2 regions of the Methylobacterium sp. J-092 genome follow, and region 2 is predicted to be linked to the other one. Evidence: riboswitches for the same ligand, from Rfam matches in the RefSeq annotation. Region 2 holds a riboswitch; the other holds the start of a gene.
The links. A riboswitch is a leader RNA that binds a small molecule or an ion and turns the genes downstream of it on or off. The one in region 2 is predicted to bind thiamine pyrophosphate.
Positions count from the first base shown of each region.

Region 1 (3,478 bases), on a different contig from region 2:
ATGTGGTCGTAGCCCGGCGCGATGTCGGTGGTCAGCGGGCCGAGGGTGTAGAACGGCGCCTCGCCGCACTCGGCGAGCTGCTTCTCCATGTTGACCTTGACCTTGTGCATCGGCACGTGGCCCGGCCCCTCGATCATCGTCTGGCAACCCTTGTTCCAGGCGATCTTGGTCAGCTCACCCAGCGTCTCGAGCTCGGCGAACTGCGCCGCGTCGTTCGCGTCGGCGATCGAGCCGGGGCGGAGGCCGTCGCCGAGCGAGAACGAGACGTCGTAGGCGCGGCAGATGTCGCAGATCTCCTCGAAGCGCTCGTAGAGGAACGATTCGCGGTGCCCGGCCAGGCACCAGCGCGCCATGATCGAGCCGCCGCGCGACACGATGCCGGTGACGCGCCGCGCGGTGAGCGGCACGTGGGCGAGGCGCACGCCGGCATGGATCGTGAAGTAGTCGATGCCCTGCTCGGCCTGCTCGATGAGCGTGTCCTTGAACACCTCCCAGTCGAGCTTGAGCGGATCGCCGCCGACCTTCTCGAGCGCTTGGTAGATCGGCACCGTGCCGATCGGCACCGGCGAGTTGCGGATGATCCACGAGCGGATGTTGTGGATGTTGCGGCCGGTCGACAGGTCCATCACCGTGTCGGCGCCCCAGCGGATCGACCAGACCAGCTTCTCCACCTCTTCCGCCGCCGACGAGGTGACGGCCGAGTTGCCGATGTTGGCGTTGATCTTCACCAGGAAGTTCCGGCCGATCGCCATCGGCTCCAGCTCGGTGTGGTTGATGTTGGCCGGGATGATCGCCCGGCCACGGGCGACCTCGTCGCGCACGAACTCGGGCGTGATGAACGGCGGCACCGAGGCGCCGAAGCTCTCGCCATCGGCGAGCGCCGCGTGCGCCCGGTCGAGCATCTGCTCGCGGCACAGGTTCTCGCGGTGGGCGACGTAGATCATCTCCTCGGTGACGATCCCGGCGCGGGCGAACTCGTACTGCGTCACCATCTGGCCCGGGCCGGCCTTGCGGATCGTCCGCTCGGCGGGGCAGGGGGCCACCAGCTTGTCGGCCGGCACGAAGCCGTTGTCCTCGGGCTTCACGATGCGCGGCTCCACGGCGGCGTAGTCGCGCTTGGCGATCCACGGGTCGCGCAGGGTCGGCAGGCCCTTGGCGAGGTCGATGCGGGCGTCGGTCTCGGTGTAGGGGCCGGACGGGTCGTAGACCCGCACCGCCGGCTCGTTCGGGTCGGTCAGCACGATCTCGCGGAACGGCACCCGGATGTCCTCCCGGCCGGCCACGCTCGCGTAGACCTTGCGCGAGCCAGTCACCGGACCCGTGGTCACGGTCTCGGGACTTCCCTTGACGTCTTTGGAAAGGACGGGCGCGTTCATCGAGTGGGTCTCCCGGCTTTGGGGCGACCCGGCACGCGTCGATGGAGATGCGATGAAGCGGCAGACGCCGGGATCGGCGCCGCAGGTTCCCGTCCCTCCGCCGGTACGAGCCGGATCAGGTTCAAGGGTCAGGACGTCGCGTCCACTCTCAGCCCCCGGTTGCGGGGCCCCCCTCGGAATGGTTCGAATCTCCGCGTGCCGCCGGACTTTGTCAATGCGTGCGGCAGACCATGCCGGGACGGACGGCTGCCGGCGTCGCCGCGGAACGGTTAGGGTCCGGCCGCGAGACCCGGCGGAGACCCATGCGCATCCTGCTCGTCCTGGCGGCCGCCGCCATCGTCTTCGGCGGCCCCATCGCCGCGCTGGCCGTCTTCCAGCGCAACCTCATCTACCCGGGCGCCTTCATCGCCGGCCCGCGCGCACGCCTGCCGGTGCCGCCGGGCACCGAAGCGATCTCGCTCGTCACCGCCGACGACGAGCGCCTGCATGCCCTGTGGCGGGCGCAGCGCCCCGGCTGCGGCGTCGTGGTCAGCTTCCACGGCAACGGCTCGCGCCCCGAGCCCGCGGCTGCGCGCTTCGCCGCCGCGCCCTGGTCCGGCGCCGGATGGGGCGTGCTGGCGATCGCCTATCGCGGCTATCCCGGCTCGACCGGCACGCCGACGGAGGAGGGGCTGATCGCCGACGGGCTCGCGGCCGTCGCCGAGGCCGCGCGGCGGGCGCCCGGCGCGCCGATCCTGCTGCACGGTCATTCCCTCGGCGCCGCGGTCGCGGTCGCCGTGGCGGAGCGGGTGCCGCATCTCGGGCTCTACCTCGAGGCGCCGTTCGATTCGCTGCCCGGCATCGTGCGCCTCGCCTTCCCCTACGCGCCGACATTCCTCCTGCGCGATACCTGGCGCTCCGATGCGCGCATCGCGCGGGCCGGCGGGCCGATGCTGATCGTCCACGGCACGGCGGACGGCGTCGTGCCGGTGAAGCTCGGGCGCCGCCTCGCCACGGCGGCGGGCGCGAGCGCCCGCTTCGAGGCGGTCGCCGGCGACCACGTCTCGGTGCTCGGAACCCACGATCGCCTGGCCGAAACCCTGTTCGGCGACCGCGTCCGGCCGGGCTGCCCGGCGCTCGCCGCAGCGACGCCTTGACGCCGCGCCGCGGTTTTCCCGCAATCCCATATCGCCGGTCGGACCCGATGCGAACGGAGGCGAGGCGGTGGGGCGACGCGAGCGGCGCTGGCGCGAGGACGATCCCGAGACGCAGGGGCGCAGCCCCGAGCCGGTGATCTGCCCGCTCTGCGAGCGTCCGATCCCGCCCCGCGCCCGCTCGAGCCTGCATCACCTCGTGCCGAAGCTGAAGGGCGGCACCCACGGCACCACCGTGCGGCTGCACCAGGTCTGCCACTCGGCGATCCATGCCCGCCACAGCGAAGCCGAGCTCGCCCGGCGCCTCGCCGACGTCGGCGCGCTCCGCGCCGAGCCGGAGATCGCGCGCTTCATCGCCTGGGTGCGGACCAAGCCCGACGACTTCCACGCTGCCACGCGGATGACGCGGGACCGTCGCTCGGCCAAGCGCAAGAGCTGACGCCGGGCCCCGGAGCGGATTCACCCCGCGTTCGCCATGCCGCGCGATGGCGCTGCGGGGCTCAGGCGGCCTTTACGCATCCCGCCCAAGGGTTGCGCCGACGGGGCGACCGGGCGGAGGCGGTGATGGCGGGGGCGGCGGGCACGGCGGGGCCGGGGGATGCGATGCGTCTCGCCTGGGTCGACGTCGCCAAGGGCATCTGCATCCTCCTCGTGGTGATGATGCATTCCACCCTCGGCACCGGCGAGGCGATGGACGGCGAGGGTTTCCTCCACACGGTGGTGAGCTTCGCGAAGCCGTTCCGGATCCCGGACTTCTTCCTGCTGTCGGGCCTGTTCGTCGGCCGGGTGATCGACCGCGACTGGCGCTTGTTCGCCGACCGGCGTGTCGTCCACTTCGCCTACTTCTACGGGCTCTGGGTCGTCGTCCAGTCGCTCGCGAAGTATCCGGCGATCGTCGGCGAGGCCGGGCCCGGCGCCTTCGCGGCCCATCTCGTCCACACGCTGATCGAGCCGTACGCGACGCTGTGG
Region 1 is NZ_JAKSXU010000061.1:48,237-51,714, forward strand. Features, by position in the region: gene thiC (phosphomethylpyrimidine synthase ThiC) at 1-1,376, opposite strand, end outside; TPP riboswitch at 1,452-1,560, opposite strand; gene MKK60_RS05860 (alpha/beta hydrolase) at 1,679-2,512, shown strand; gene MKK60_RS05865 (HNH endonuclease) at 2,580-2,948, shown strand; gene MKK60_RS05870 (acyltransferase family protein) at 3,074-3,478, shown strand, end outside.
Region 1: linked by a shared signal. The riboswitch ahead of thiC (phosphomethylpyrimidine synthase ThiC) and the one ahead of thiO (glycine oxidase ThiO) in region 2 are both predicted to bind thiamine pyrophosphate.

Region 2 (3,478 bases):
AGCAGGTAGCCGTTGCGATGGTGGCCGGTGGCGACCACCAGGCCGGGGGCGATCTCACCGAGGATCGGCGCGTCGTCGTCCGAGGTCGGGCGGAACCCGCTCCAGACGGCCTCGACCTCCATCTCCTCGATGCCGGGCAGCACCCGGCGCGCGCCTTCGAGCAGGGCATAGAGCCCGCCGGCGGTGACGCCGGGGCGGAAGCCGCAATCCTCGACCGTCGCGCCGACGACGATGTGGCCGTCGCTCTTCGGCGCCATGTGGACCTGCTCGGTCCAGACCATGTGGGAGAGCGTGCCGGTGCGGGCCGTGGTCTTCAGCGCCAGCGACTGTCCCTTCAGCGGGCGCACGGGCAGGGCGAGGCTTTGCGGCAGCAGGCCGCCCTCGCCGCTCCAGGCGCCGGCGGCGAGCACCACGGTCTCGGCCACGACCACGCCGTCGGCGGTGCGCAGGCCCGCGACGCGGCCGCCCGTGCGTTCGAGGGCGACGACCGGGCTGTTCTCGACGAGCGCCACGCCGGCGGCACGGCACGCCTCGACGAGCGCCGCCATCACCCGGCTCGGGTCGACCTGATGATCGAGCGGGCAGAGCACGCCCGCGGTGACCGAGGGGCGGAGGGCCGGCTCGCGGCGACGCACGTCGGCACCCGCGATCCACTCGGCGGCGACGCCCGAGCGGCGCTGCAGGTCGAAGCGGAAGCGCAGGCGCTCGACCTCGTCGCGCCCGATGGCCAGCACCAGCGTCCCGTCCTCGCGGTAGTCGATGTCGAGGCCGGACGCCGCTTCGAGCTCGGCGCGAAACCCCGGCCAGCGCCGGAGCGAATCAAGCGCCAGCGGCAGCAGCGGGTCGGAGCCGGGCTCGTGCTCGGCCGCCGGCGCCAGCATGCCCGTGGCGGCGAGGCTCGCGCCGGAGCCGATGGTCTCCCGCTCGACCACGACGACGGACCGCCCGGCCTGCGCCAGCCGCCAGGCGATCGACAGTCCGATCAGGCCGCCGCCGACGATCGCGACGTCGGCACGCGCCGGCAGCGGGACGGTTGGCCGGGCGCTGCCGCTCGTCCGGCGCGTCCCGATCGGTGATGCTGCGTGACGACCCGAATGACGACCCAAGTGATCCTCCGCGTGCTGTCGCAGAGACCGGGCCTGACGCTTCATCTGAGAAGCTGGGGCACCCCGTCGTCGAAGACGGCGCCCACGGTCCAATCCCTACGCCGGTGTGAACCGGATCAGGTTCGAAGGATTTCCGCGCCGCGGGCCCTCACGAGCCTGCCAGCGGTTTCTCAGCCCCTTGCCGGGGATCTCCCTGGAACACCGCAGATGTGGTCCCGCCGGCCGCCTCGGTCAACCCCGCGGGCCGATCCCCTCCTGCGGATGCGCGCGATTCGTCGTCGCGCCGAGACGGACCGGAAACCCTGTCGGCAGATGGCCGCGCGGTTCCGTCCGGCGGCGGGCACGCCGCCACGCATCGTTCACCGGCGTCGTGCTCGTCTATGCGTCCTCGATCGGCGGGGGCGAAGGTAGGCGATGCGGACGATCCTGATGCTCTGCCTCGCGGCCGGCCTCGTCGCGGGGGTGCTCGGCGGCATCGGCAACCGCCTGACCAGCCGCAAGGCCGCGGCGCCGCCCGTGCCGACGGTGCAACTGGTTGCGTCCGCGCCGACGGCGATCGCGCTCGGTGCCGACCGCAACGGCCACTTCCTCGCCGACGCGCTGGTCGACGGGCGATCGCTGCGCATGATGGTCGACACCGGGGCCACGACGTGCAGCTTCGCGGAAGAGGATGCCGCCCGCCTCGGCATCGTCGTCGGGCCGCGGGACTTCACGCGCCCGGTGATGACCGCCAACGGGACGATCCGCGTCGCGCCGGTGCGGATCGGCACGATCCGGATCGGGCCCGTCACCGTGCGCGACGTCGAGGCCGTGATCGTCCCGAGCGGACGCCTCGGCACGAACCTCCTCGGCATGTCGTTCCTGAAGCGCGTGCGCGACTTCAGCATCGCCGGCGGGACGATGACGCTGCGGGGCTGAGGCCCGCCTCAGCCCCGGCCGCGGTGCGGCTTCGGGCGCGGGCGATAGACCATCATCGGCTCGGCGAACCCATCGAGCACGTGCTCGCCGAGCGGCACCGGATCGCCCCACAGGAAGTCGACGAAGGGCTTCGACATCAGCAGCGGCTCGCCGAGCGTCTTGTTGAGCCGGGCGATGCGGCTCGCCATGTTCACGTCGCGGCCGATGACCGTGAAGTCGAGGCGCGTGCCCGAGCCGACGTTGCCGTAGGCCGCCTCGCCGTGATGGAGCGCGATGCCGGCCATCATCGGCACTGCGAATTGGTGGAGGGTGTTGGCCTCCTCCAGTGCCGCGAGCGCACTTTGTGCCGCCGTCAGCGCCCCCTTGGCGGCGCCGCCGAGGTCGTCACCCGGCTCGCGGAAGATGGCAAGCAGGCCGTCGCCGAGATACTTCAGCACCTCGCCGCCCTCCCGCTCGATCGGCGGCACGAGGCAGTCGAAGAAGATGTTGAGCAGATCGACCGCCTCTTCCGGCGTCATGTTCGCCGAGATGCGGGTGTAGTCGCGCATGTCGGCGAACAGGATCGCCGAGCGGATGCGCTTCACCTGCCCGCGGCGGATGTCGCCCGACAGAATGGCGCGGTGCGGCTCGTCGCCGACGTAGATGCGCAGCACCGTGTCGAGCTGCTTGGTGACGATCCGCATCTCCATCACCGCGGCCAGGGCCGGCATGATGAAGCGCAGGATCGCCACGTCCTCGTCTCGGAATCCGTCCGGGTCGCGGGTGGCGAAGGTGATGCCGTTGTGCGTGCCGTTGGTGAAGAACAGCGGCACCACGATGTAGTGGCGGTAGCCGGCGGCCCTCAGGTCGGGGATCACCGAGTAGGCGTCGTCCGGCGTCTCGGCGAGGTCGAGGATCAGCCATTCGCCGTCCTCGTGCACCTTGCGGAACGGGCTCGCCGCGTAGGCGCGCTCGGAGGCTTCGCCGTGCGGGAACAGGCGCACCGTCGTGCCGGACTCGCGCGTCCAGATGCGGCCGATGCCGGAATATTCCGAGTGCAGCGTATCGATCGCCGTCGAGGTCCGGTCCACCGGAACGCCGACCGCGTTGAGGCGCTCGGCGAAGCCCGCGATCAGGTCGTCGGGCTCGGGCAGGCGGGCGCCCTCGCTCAGCAGCCAGTCGCGGATCGCGACGCAATCCTGCAGCGCGCCGAACGGCACGTCGTCCGCCTCCGAGCCGTCGGCTGCGGCGGTCGGCGGCACGGGTGGATGCTGGCGACGCTCAAGCATACGGCCAAGGTGGGTTCACGAACCGCCAAAGCAAGGTTCCAGCTGACGATGGCGAGATCGATCCGGATCGAAGACCATCATCCCTTCGCCGCCTGGAACGCGAGATCGCGCCGCGAGCACGGCGCGATCCGACGATCGCATTCGGCGAATTCGAGAATGGCGTATCCGACGCTCAGTTGTCCAGGA
Region 2 is NZ_JAKSXU010000196.1:62,807-66,284, reverse strand. Features, by position in the region: gene thiO (glycine oxidase ThiO) at 1-1,106, opposite strand, end outside; TPP riboswitch at 1,182-1,310, opposite strand; gene MKK60_RS23355 (TIGR02281 family clan AA aspartic protease) at 1,521-2,024, shown strand; gene MKK60_RS23350 (adenylate/guanylate cyclase domain-containing protein) at 2,033-3,292, opposite strand; gene rpoD (RNA polymerase sigma factor RpoD) at 3,465-3,478, opposite strand, start outside.